DNA from 2 places in the Daeguia caeni genome. Region 1 is predicted to be linked to the other one. Evidence: predicted binding sites of a transcription regulator. Region 1 holds the regulator's gene; the other holds the start of a gene.
The links. The regulator PhoB, encoded in region 1, activates phosphate uptake and scavenging genes when phosphate is short. The targets are predictions, from matches to a motif close to TGTCATNNANCTGTCAT.
Positions count from the first base shown of each region.

Region 2: a site for PhoB is predicted at 3,308-3,324, ahead of ACFO1V_RS08945 (RNA degradosome polyphosphate kinase). Genes of this name have one in related genera too.

Region 1 covers NZ_JBHSEL010000125.1:113,385-119,496, reverse strand. The annotation lists gene pstA (phosphate ABC transporter permease PstA) at 1-685, shown strand, start outside; gene pstB (phosphate ABC transporter ATP-binding protein PstB) at 701-1,522, shown strand; gene phoU (phosphate signaling complex protein PhoU) at 1,609-2,331, shown strand; gene phoB (phosphate regulon transcriptional regulator PhoB) at 2,491-3,177, shown strand; gene ACFO1V_RS14755 (cell wall hydrolase) at 3,798-4,721, shown strand; gene ACFO1V_RS14750 (aminopeptidase) at 4,886-6,112, shown strand, end outside.
Region 2 covers NZ_JBHSEL010000053.1:212,949-219,060, forward strand. The annotation lists gene ppx (exopolyphosphatase) at 1-970, opposite strand, end outside; gene ACFO1V_RS08945 (RNA degradosome polyphosphate kinase) at 967-3,138, opposite strand; gene ACFO1V_RS08950 (zinc-finger domain-containing protein) at 3,435-3,689, shown strand; gene ACFO1V_RS08955 (FAD-binding protein) at 3,719-4,933, shown strand; gene ACFO1V_RS08960 (amino acid ABC transporter ATP-binding protein) at 5,229-6,035, opposite strand; gene ACFO1V_RS08965 (amino acid ABC transporter permease) at 6,054-6,112, opposite strand, start outside.

The DNA of each region.
Region 1 (6,112 bases):
GGAAACTTCCGGCCTTGGCGTGGCTCTGGTTGGCTCTTTCTACATGATGCTGATTGTTCTGGTGTTGTCCCTGCCGATTGGCGTGGCCGCCTCGATCTATCTTGAGGAATTTGCCAGGAAGAGCCGGTTTACCGATCTGATCGAGGTCAATATCAACAATCTGGCAGCGGTACCGTCGATTGTCTTTGGTCTGCTTGGCCTTGCCGTCTTCATCAATTTCTTTGGCTTGCCGCGCTCGGCCTCGCTTGTCGGCGGTCTGGTGCTGACATTGATGACGCTGCCCACGATCATCATCGCCACGCGTGCTGCCTTGCGCGCCGTACCACCATCCATTCGCGCTGCCGCACTCGGCCTTGGCGCGTCCAGGACGCAGATGGTCTTCCATCATGTCCTGCCGCTTGCCGCTCCCGGCATTCTGACCGGCACGATCATCGGTCTGGCGCATGCGCTGGGCGAAACGGCGCCGCTGCTGTTGATCGGCATGGTGGCCTTCGTGGCCGATATTCCCGCCACCCCGATGGATCCGGCCACGGCCCTGCCGGTGCAGATCTATATGTGGGCCAATGAAGCAGAACGCGCCTTTGTGGAGCGCACGTCTGGCGCTATCATTGTGCTGCTTCTGTTCCTTGCCGTGATGAACATTAGCGCAATCATTCTGCGTCGCCGCTTTGAGCGCCGCTGGTAGACGGGAGACGAAGCGATGAATCTGATGACTGAACGCTCTCTCGATAAAGCAGCAGGAGATAAAATGACCGACAACGCCCCTGCAATCAAAATGCGTGGTGAGAAGGTTTCCGTATTTTACGGCACAAAGCAGGCACTGTTTGACGTTGATCTGGATGTTCCGGAGCGCATGGTCACGGCGCTCATTGGCCCTTCGGGCTGTGGCAAGTCGACCTTCCTGCGTTCGCTCAACCGCATGAATGACACGATTGAGGGCTGCCGCGTCACGGGGCGGATCACGCTCGATGATGAAGATATTTACGATCCGAAAATCGACGTGGTGGAACTGCGCGCCCGCGTTGGCATGGTGTTCCAGAAACCGAATCCGTTTCCGAAGTCGATCTTTGAAAATGTGGCCTATGGCCCGCGCATTCACGGTCTGGCCAAGTCGAAGGCTGATCTGGAGGAAATCGTCGTCACCAGCCTGCAGAAGGCAAGCCTGTTCGATGAGGTCAAGGATCGTCTGCATGATGCCGGCACCGGCCTGTCGGGCGGCCAGCAGCAGCGCCTTTGCATTGCGCGCGCCATTGCAGTGAGCCCGGAAGTGATTCTCATGGACGAACCCTGTTCGGCGCTTGACCCGATCGCCACCGCCAAGGTGGAAGAGCTGATCGACGAGCTGCGCCAGAACTATACCATCGTCATCGTGACACATTCCATGCAGCAGGCCGCACGTGTTTCACAGCGCACTGCGATGTTCCATCTCGGCCATCTGGTGGAAGTGGGGGATACGGAAATGATCTTCACCGCGCCAACGGAAAAGCGCACCCAGGACTATATCACCGGCCGCTTCGGCTAGAGCAGTTCCAGGAAAAGTGGGAACCGGTTTTCCATCCGGAACTGCGACAAACAAAAGGTTTCCATTCCGTTCATACGAGGTCCAACATGCGGTCCCAACACACTGTTCGTTCATACGACGAGGAACTGAAGTTCCTGGCTCACAAGATTGCTGAAATGGGTGGCCATGCCGAACGTATGGTCGAGCAGTCGGTTGCGGCCATTGTCAATGCCGACAATGCGCTGGCGCAGCGCATCATTTCCGATGACCTGATCCTGGACGCCAGTGAGCGTGAGATCGATGATCGGGCCGTGACTATCATCGCCAAGCGTCAGCCGATGGCGGTGGACTTGCGGGAAATCATTGGTGCGATCCGTATCTCGGCCGATCTCGAACGCGTCGGCGATCTCGGCAAGAACATAGCCAAGCGTGTGGCTGCGGTGTCTGAATCGCGCCAGCCGGTCAAGCTCTATCGCGGTCTGGAGGCGCTGGCGGAACTGGCGCTGGCCCAGCTCAAGGAAGTGCTTGATGCCTATGCCTCACGCTCGATCGAGCAGATCAATGTTGTGCGCGATCGCGATGACGAGATCGACGCAATGTATACCTCGCTGTTCCGCGAGCTCCTGACCTATATGATGGAAGATCCGCGCAATATTTCTGCCTGCACGCATCTTCTTTTCTGCGCCAAGAATATTGAACGCATTGGCGACCATGCGACCAATATTGCCGAAACGGTCTATTATATCGTGACGGGTGCGCAAATGCCGGCTGAACGTCCGAAGGAAGATCTGAGCCACGGTATTGTCGTGGACGAAAGCCGTAAGCCTTAAGGCGATCCGGCGCAATTGAATGCAGTCTGACGGGCAATCATCGCGGTTCGATTGGAACCGCGAGACGGGATTGCTTATCTTGAAACCCCTTCGTGCTGGCCTGCGCCATGCAGCGCATTTGCAGACGAAACGGGCCATGGTGCTAACGGGAAGGATGAAATGTCTCGGATTCCCAGAATTGCTGTCGTTGAAGATGAAGAGGCTTTAAGCGTTTTGCTGCGTTACAATCTTGAGGCCGAGGGTTATCAGGTTGAAACCATCTTGCACGGCGATGAGGCGGAAATTGCCTTGCGGGAAAATGTGCCAGACCTGCTTATTCTCGACTGGATGCTGCCGGGCGTTTCCGGCATCGAGCTTTGCCGTCGTCTGCGCCAGAGGCCGGAAACAGAACGCCTGCCCATCATCATGCTGACGGCACGCGGCGAGGAAAGCGAGCGGGTACGGGGATTAAGTGTTGGGGCGGATGATTATGTCGTCAAGCCCTTCTCGACACCGGAACTCATCGCCCGCGTGAAGGCAATGCTGCGCCGGGCCAATCCAGGCCTGTTGTCCCATGTGCTGAAAGTAGGGGACCTTGTTCTGGATCGCCAGCAGCATCGTGTTTATCGCAATGACATTGAAATACGACTTGGCCCGACGGAATTTCGCCTGCTTGAATATTTCATGATGGCGCCCGGCCGGGTGTTCTCGCGCAGCCAGTTGCTGGATGGCGTGTGGGGGCCGGATATCTATGTTGATGACCGCACGGTTGATGTTCATGTCGGTCGTCTGCGCAAGGCGCTCAATATTGGCTCCGGCGGCGATCCGATCCGCACCGTGCGCGGGGCTGGCTATTCCTTCGGCTGACCGATTCTGGCATTTCATGTTCCGGGGGGCGCTTCCGCAAGGGCGGCGTGCTTTTCATTTGGCCCGATTCGGGATGTACATCCCCATGTTCATGCTCTGATCTCGCCTGTCACACTGTGTTACATCGTGTTGCGCAAAGTTGAAGGATTTGCCTGTGCGGACTGGCAAACCTGGTCATCCTGTGCGGAATGAAGGTGCAAAACCGCTGTAAATGAGAATAGTTGAGGCATTCGGAAAATAAGGCAAGGTTTTGACTGTGCAGAGGAAGAAATGTTTTTCATTAAATCAAGAGCTTATGAAAATTGAATGTAATTGTTAATAATTTATTAATATATTTGAACGGCTTGGCTTTGCTGTTTCCGTTTGAAGGGGCATTTTGATTCTGGCGCATCCGCACCAGGACAGTCGGGCAGAATTTGACGTCTTGCCTTTTTTTGGCCTAAAAATTTACAAACCTTGTCATTGATTATCGATGACCTGAAACATCTTCGTCTAACTGATTGGCTCCTTGTCCGGGCATGTTGCGGCCTGTCTTCAAGCGCCAGCTGGCTGACGACAGGGATCACATTTAAGAGGCAAGACCGTTGACATACGTTGGCAGGTGGAAACTTCCGGTTCTGATGGCCTTGATGCTGGCTCCGCTTGTCGTGACAGGGTGCACGACGACAGGCGTCAAGACCAAAACGCAGAGAGAAGCTTCTGCCAGCCATGTGAAGACGATCAACGGCGTCAAGACCTATACCTACACCCCCAAGGATCGCGAATGCCTTGAGCGCGCGATGTTCTTCGAGTCAAACCGTTCCAGCCCCGATGGGCTTCTGGCTGTTGGCACGGTGGTGATGAACCGTCTGCATTCTGACAAATATCCGGATACGATCTGTGGTGTTGTCGGTCAGAAAAACCAGTTTGCGCCGGGTGTCCTCACCCGCAAGATGGATTCATCGCGCCTTCCTGAAGTGCGCGCGGCAGCCGATGCGATTTTGAAAGGCCAGCGCCATCCGAAGCTGAAGAACGCGATGTTCTTCCATACGGCCGGCCTGAAATTCCCCTATCGCAACATGCACTATGTGCTGGTTGCAGGCGGCAATGCCTTCTATGAAAAGCGCAATCGGGATGGCTCGCTGCAGTCGCCAGTGCCGGATACGCCATATAATCTGGCGCTTGCCTATACGCCGCAGACGCCGGCAACGCCGGAAGGCCCGTCTTATGACGTGACCACGCATGCGGCCGACACGGCACCTGAAGCAAATGTTCAGCTCGCCATGGCAGAGAGCGCAACGCCTGCCGCGGCAACCGCTGCAAACACGGCAATTGCGGCGCAGCCGCAGGCAGCAGCACAGCCACCTGCTATCGCTCCTGTCCAGCAGCAGGCGCAGACAGCACCGCAGCCGAATACGCTCAATGCGCAGCAGATCGCGCTGGCATATCACCAGGCGGCGCATGATCGCCATGCGCTCACCCAGACGGCTTCCCTTGGTTTCGTGAACGAGCAGCAGGCCGATGCTGTTGGCGCTTTCCTGCTGCAGCAGGATCGGCCTGAATAATCTGCCGGACCTTTGCCTTTCAGTAATGATGTATGGCTGTATGATGGGCCATGTACAGCCTTCGCACATGGGCGCCTGCAAAAGCGGTTCCCACCCATGGGATACATGATCTAGACTGCCGCAGTTTTTCTTCCCAGGTGATTCTTCCAGGAGAGTGCAGTCAGATGTCCAGTGATAAGCCAGTCATTGATCCCGTGAAACTTGATCGTTTGGCGGAGGTTGCAGTTCGTGTCGGCCTGCAGCTGAAGGAAGGGCAGGATCTGGTCGTGACCGCGCCGGTTGTGGCGCTGCCTTTGGTGCGGCTTATTGCCAAACATGCCTATAAGGCGGGTGCTGGTCTGGTGACGCCATTTTTCGCCGATGATCAGATTGCGCTGGCGCGGTTTGAGAATGCGCCTGATGCAAGCTTTGATCGAGCAGCAAGCTGGCTCTATGAAGGCATGGCCAAGGCCTATAGCGAAGGGGCGGCACGGCTTGCCATTGCGGCCGACAATCCGATGCTGCTTTCCAGCCAGGATCCGGCCAAGGTTGCGCGCGCCAACCGCGCCAATTCAAAGGCCTATCAGCCGGCTCTGGAAAAGATCGCGGGCTTTGACATCAACTGGAACATTGTTTCCTATCCAAACCCGGACTGGGCAGCACTTGTCTTTCCGGGTGAGCCGGCCGATGTCGCCACGCATAAGCTGGCAGAAGCCATCTTTGCCGCATCGCGCGTTGATACGGATGATCCGATCACGGCTTGGGCGCAGCATAATGCAGCCCTGCGTACCCGCACCCAATATCTCAATGGCAAGGCGTTCAAGGCCTTGCATTTCAAGGGGCCGGGAACGGATCTGACGGTGGGTCTGGCCGATGGGCATGAATGGCATGGCGGCGCATCGACGGCCAAGAACGGCATTATCTGCAATCCGAATATTCCGACCGAGGAAGTCTTCACCACGCCACATGCCCTGCGCGTGGAAGGTCATGTGTCGAGCACCAAGCCGCTATCGCATCAGGGTACGCTGATTGACAATATTGCGGTGCGCTTTGAAGGCGGCCGCATTGTTGAAGCCAGAGCCAGCCGAGGCGAAGAAGTGCTGAACAAGGTGCTCGATACGGATGAAGGTGCGCGTAGGCTGGGTGAAGTGGCACTCGTGCCGCATTCCTCGCCGATCTCGCAGAGCGGCCTTCTGTTCTACAACACGCTGTTTGACGAAAATGCCGCCAGCCACATTGCGCTTGGCCAGTGCTATTCGAAATGCTTTGTCAATGGTGCATCGCTTTCGCCAGAACAGATTGCAGCACAGGGCGGCAATTCCAGCCTTATCCATATCGACTGGATGATCGGTTCGGATCAGATCGACGTGGATGGCATCCATGCCGATGGTCGTCGCGAACCGGTCATGCGT
Region 2 (6,112 bases), on a different contig from region 1:
CCAATTCCTCTGCCGAAGACAACAGCGGATCAAGCCGCTGTTCGCTCGCAGGCAACAGCGAATAAAGATAGCCTTCACGCACGCCAAGCGCCGAAAAGACGATTTTTGACGGCTTCATGCGCTTGATCGTCTCAAGCAGGACAGTTGCGCCATAGGCAAGAAGCTGGCGGCGGTTTTTCGAGATGGAATCAATCCCGCGCAGCGCATCGAGATTGCCCTTGGCGACACGCTTCAGAAAGCTGATCGCCTCTCCTGTCTCGATCTCATAGCCATGCATGACATGCAGTGGGTAGTTCTTCTGTGTCATGTGCAGCTTGGCAAGATTGCGCCATGTGCCGCCAACTGCATAGAATATCTGCCCCTCATGGGCCTGCAGCAGTGCAGCGCGTGCAAGCTCCTTGCGCGCAATCCTGGCAGCCTCGGACAATTTCTCATTCGCCATATCCTGCAGCCGCAGGCCGCCAAGCGGCAATGTGATCCCCTCGCCTATGTCATGATCATCAACGGCGACCAGTTCGAGACTGCCGCCGCCAAGGTCGCCTGCCACCCCTTTGGGCTTGTAAAAACCGGAAATGATGCCAAGCGCGGAATAATAGGCTTCCTGCTTGCCGGACAAGACTTCAATATGACGGCCTAGAATGGCTTCCGCCTGCGCAATGAAGTCCGGGCCGTTCTTTGCCTCGCGCGCGGCAGCCGTAGCCAGCGCATGAATGGAAATGGCGTCGGCCTGCTCGGCCAGGGCCCGGAAACGTTTCAACGCCCGCAAGGCCGCTTCCACGGATTTTTCATTGAGACGTCCGGTCTTGGCCAGTCCCTTGCCAAGCCCGCACAGGATCTTTTCATTGAACAGCACGGTGGGTGAACGCACGATGCCTTCATATATGACAAGGCGAACCGAGTTCGAGCCAATATCGATGACGGCAACGGGTTTGAGGCCCTTCAGGCGACCTTGCGCGATTGCTGGACTCATGCGGTGGTGTTTCTTTCCGCCTGTACGCGCTTGCGATGCGCGATAAGATGAGGAGCTGACGACTTCAGCGACTTGCCGCGACCAGAAAGACTTGGATTGGTCATGAAATATTCCTGCGCGTTGAAAGCTTCCTCTTCGTCTGCCTTTTCTATCCGGCGAGAGGTACCATCCGCAAGTAGCTGATAGCTCTGCTGGTTATCAAGTATGTTGGCAAACATGATCTGCGACAGTACCTGCTGGTGCACCGTTTCATTGGTGATGGGCACCAGTGTTTCGACACGTCGGTCGAGATTGCGCGGCATCATGTCCGCCGAGCCGATATAGACAATGGCATTGGGCGACGGCAGATCATACCCGTTGCCGAAGCAGAAAATGCGGCTGTGTTCAAGGAAACGGCCGACTATCGACTTGGCTCGGATATTGTCGGACAGGCCCGGAACACCCGGACGCAGGCAGCAAATGCCGCGCACCACCAACTCGATCTGCACCCCCGCCTGACTTGCCGTATAAAGCGCGTCAATAATCTGTGGATCAACCAGCGCGTTCATCTTCATCCAGATCGCCGCCGGTTTTCCGGCGCGTGCATTGGCAATCTCATCCTCAATATGCTTGAGAATGCGCTGGCGCAGTGAAATCGGCGAAATAGCGACTTTCATCTCATCCGTTGGCTGGGCATAGCTGGTGATGAAATTGAAAACATTGCCAACATCGCGCGAAATATCCGGATCCGTGGTGAAGAAGGACAGATCCGTATAGATGCGCGCCGTGATCGGATGGTAATTGCCAGTGCCAAGATGCACATAGGAGCGCAATTTCTGGTCTTCGCGCCGCACCACGAGCGACATCTTGGCATGGGTCTTCCATTCAAAGAAGCCGAAAACTACCTGCACGCCAGCCCGTTCCAGATCGCGCGCCCAGCGTATATTGGCTTCTTCGTCAAAGCGCGCCTTCAGCTCGACCAGCGCCGTGACGGATTTTCCTGCCTCTGCCGCATCCACCAGCGCGCGTACGATCGGGCTGTCATTGGACGTGCGGTAAAGCGTCTGCTTGATCGCCAGCACATCCGGATCGGCCGCCGCCTGCCGCAGAAACTGCACCACGACATCAAACGACTCATAAGGATGATGAACGACGAGATCCTTCTCGCGAATGGCAGCAAAACAGTCGCCGCCATGTTCGCGGATGCGTTCCGGAAAACGCGGATTATAGGGAACGAATTTCAGATCATCGCGCGGGATCGCGACGATTTCTGAAATCATGTTCAGCGCAAGCAGGCCATCAAGCACGCTGATCCGGTTTTCCGCAACGCCCAGTTCGCTTGCCACGAAGCTGCGCAAGGCAGGCGGCATGTCGCGGTCAAATTCAATGCGGATCACCTGACCACGCCTGCGGCGTTTCAGTGCCGTTTCAAACAGACGCACGAGATCTTCCGCTTCTTCCTCCACTTCAATATCGCTGTCGCGAATGATGCGGAAAGTACCTGCACCACGTACCTCATAGCCGGGAAACAGGCGGCCGATAAAGAGGCTTACCGCATCCTCGATGGTAATGAAGCGATAAATATTGCTCTGCTCGTTGGGCAGCTGGATGAAGCGCTTGAGCGCGGTCGGAATGCGCAACAGCGCAGTCATCGGGTGATTGTCGAGACGGCGCACAAGCTGCAGGCCGATAGTGAAGCCTAGATTGGGAATGAACGGGAAGGGATGGGCCGGATCAATGGAAAGCGGCGTCAGAACCGGAAAGATCGTATCGAGAAAATGGTTTTCGAGCCAGCATTTCTCGGCCTTCGACAGGGAAGATGGCCGCACGATCTCGATATTTTCCTGTTCAAGTTCCTTGCGCAAGGCGCGCAGCCTGTCCTGCTGTTCTGCCTGCAGGCGCTCCACTTCTTCCAGGACAAATTCAAGCTGCTCCTGCGGCGTGCGACCGTCGGCACTGCGCATGGCCACACCGGCGCGCACCTGCCCTGCCAGACCGGCAACGCGCACCATGAAAAATTCATCGAGATTCGTTGCCGAGATCGACAGGAAACGCAGCCGTTCCAGCAGCGGCTGACGCGGATTGGCTGCCTCATAAAGGACACGGCGATTGAATTGCAGCCAGGAAAATTCGCGGTTTACAAACCGTTCCGGGCTTTCCATCAGGGAAATGACTGTTCCCGTCTGCATCGCATCAGCTGGCGCGCCTTGCGATATTTTGGCTGCAAAATTGTCGGATCTTTGCGTCGCATTTTGCGTCATGGTCTGCACTCACTGCCACAGCACTGTTTTTGTTCACTTTTTAAGGCAAGCCCCGTTTCAGCTCATGCCAGTTTCCCACCCAGACTATGGTTCTTCCATGACAGTTTGACAGCAATTCACTTGCATTGTCTTCAGAATTGATGAAAACGCTTCCGGAAACAAGACTTTCGCGCTAAATCCTTTCGGGAATATAGCGCCTTCATTCACAAGAGCCGGAGCCTGTCATGTCCGATCACATCATTCCGCATTTCCAGAACGACGCTGGTCATAACAGCATCGAAATTGGCGTGAAGGAATTCATGTGCGTTGGCGCCAACCCGCCTTTCGATCATCCGCATATCTATCTCGACATGGGCGATGATCATGAGATCGTCTGCCCCTATTGCTCGACGCATTACCGTTACAATGCCGCGCTGCATGCAGATGAAACGCAGCCAGCCGGCTGCACCTATGACATTTCGGCCGAACAGGCTGCCTGAAACTGGGACGGTGTTGCGCCGCTGATCATATGACCAGTTCCCGTCATGGGCAAATTCTGATTTCCGGTGCCGGCGTTGCAGGTTTAAGCGCGGCACTTGAGTTGTCTGCACGTGGCTGGAAGGTGCTGATTGTCGAAAAGGCAGCCAAACTCACCGAAGTTGGCGCCGGTCTGCAGCTTGCTCCCAATGCGATGCGGCATTTGCAGCGTCTCGGCGTGGCAAACCATCTGGCGCCCAATGCTGTCACGCCTGACACGCTTTATCTGGTGGATGGCCGCAGCGCCCGCCCGTTGCTTGCCATGGAGCTAGGGCAAAAGGCCGAACAAAGATGGCAGAATCCTTACTGGGTCTGCCACCGTGCAGATCTGCAGGCCGCCCTGCTTGAAACCTGCCGCGAACACGCAAACATCACCATCGCCCTGAACGCCACGGTCAGCACCAGGTCGGTGAATGGTGCAACGATCCATTGCGTGATCGAGCGCGATGGCAAACTGCAATCGCTTGATGTCGATTATCACCTTGCCTGCGACGGCGTCTGGTCGCAGGCGCGCGCGGAAGCGCGTCTCGACGGTGCGGAATTTTCCGGCCATATTGCCTGGCGCACGACGCTCGCAACAGACAGTCTGCCCGATTCCTTTGCCAGCGCACTTGCGCAAAAAACCGCCGTATCCGCCTGGCTTGGACCGAATTCCCATTTCATCGCCTATCCGGTGAAGGCAGGCAAAAGCTTCAATTTCGTCGCAATCACCAAGGGTGAGAATCCGGGCAAGCTATGGTCGCGCAGCGGAGACAGCACAAGGCTTCGGAAGCATTTCGCACAATGGTCGCAGCCAGTGCGCGATATTCTGGCGGCAACGGAAAACTGGACATACTGGCCTCTGTTCCAGATGCCAAAGGCGCAATTTGTTGGCGCTGATCGAACCATCTTTCTCGGAGACGCCTCGCATGCCGTCACCCCATTTGCCGCACAAGGGGCAGCCATGGCGATTGAGGATGCCGCTGCCCTTGCCGCGGCCCTCGACATGCCGGACAGATCCGCCGGCTTGCGTAAATTCGATACCGTTCGCAAGGCCCGCCTTGCCACCGTCGCCAAACGGGGGCAGATGAACCGCTTTGCCTATCATGCAACCGGCATTTTCGCGCTTGGCCGCAACCTGCTCTTTGCCGCCCGCAGCGCAGATGCCTTCCTTGCCGATCTAGACTGGCTCTATGAGTATGATGCCGCAGGCGCCATTGCGGCCTGATTGCGGGATTTCGATCATTCCCCTGAAGGCCGCACAGGAATGATACATGCCGGATTCGGATCGCTTGAGCCTTCCTGGAAGCGACCCGGCATTCGCAGCCCAATCCCCCGCTGGTATCGGATGACATGCTTCCTGGATTGATCAGCTGTCTGCCAGGACCGATCCCTGGCCTTGAGATGACAGGCCCAGGTCCTGAAAGGACGGCATGTTTCTTTCAGAGACGGTGTCCCGGAAGGCCAAAACAAAACACCCGCCAGCGACTGACGGGTGTTCAGCACAAACCGAAACGGTACCGTTAATGCAGGATCTGGCTCAGGAAGAGCTTGGTACGCTCATGCTGCGGATTGTCGAAGAATTCCTCAGGCGAGTTCTGCTCAACAATCTGCCCCTGATCCATGAAGATCACGCGGTTTGCAACCTGACGGGCAAAGCCCATTTCGTGCGTGACGCAGATCATGGTCATGCCTTCGGCAGCAAGACTTACCATCGTATCCAGCACTTCCTTGACCATTTCCGGATCAAGCGCTGAGGTCGGCTCGTCAAACAGCATCACCTTAGGGTTCATGCAGAGTGCGCGGGCAATCGCCACGCGTTGCTGCTGACCACCAGAAAGCTGACCCGGATATTTATGCGCCTGTTCCGGGATCTTGACGCGTTCGAGGAAGTGCATCGCCACCTCTTCCGCCTGTTTCCTTGGCATCTTGCGCACCCAGATCGGCGCCAGCGTGCAGTTTTCCAGAATGGTCAGATGCGGGAAGAGATTGAAGTGCTGGAACACCATGCCGACTTCGCGGCGCACTTCGTCAATCTTCTTCAGATCACTGGTCAGCTCTGTTCCATCAACAATGATCTTGCCCTTCTGGTGTTCTTCCAGACGGTTGATGCAGCGGATCATGGTCGACTTGCCCGAACCCGACGGACCTGCCACGACAATGCGCTCACCGCGCATGACTTTCAGGTTGATGTCCCGCAGAACATGGAAATCACCATACCACTTGTGCATGTTGATGATTTCGATAGCGACGTCGGTCTTCGAGACCTGCATCTTCGAGCGGTCAACTTCGACATCTGATTGTGGAAGGGTGCTTGGCTGTGCACTCATCTCCAGAATTCCCTTCATTTATCGTTTGTGACCCGTGTCGAGCCGACGTTCTACAAATATAGAATATCGTGACATGG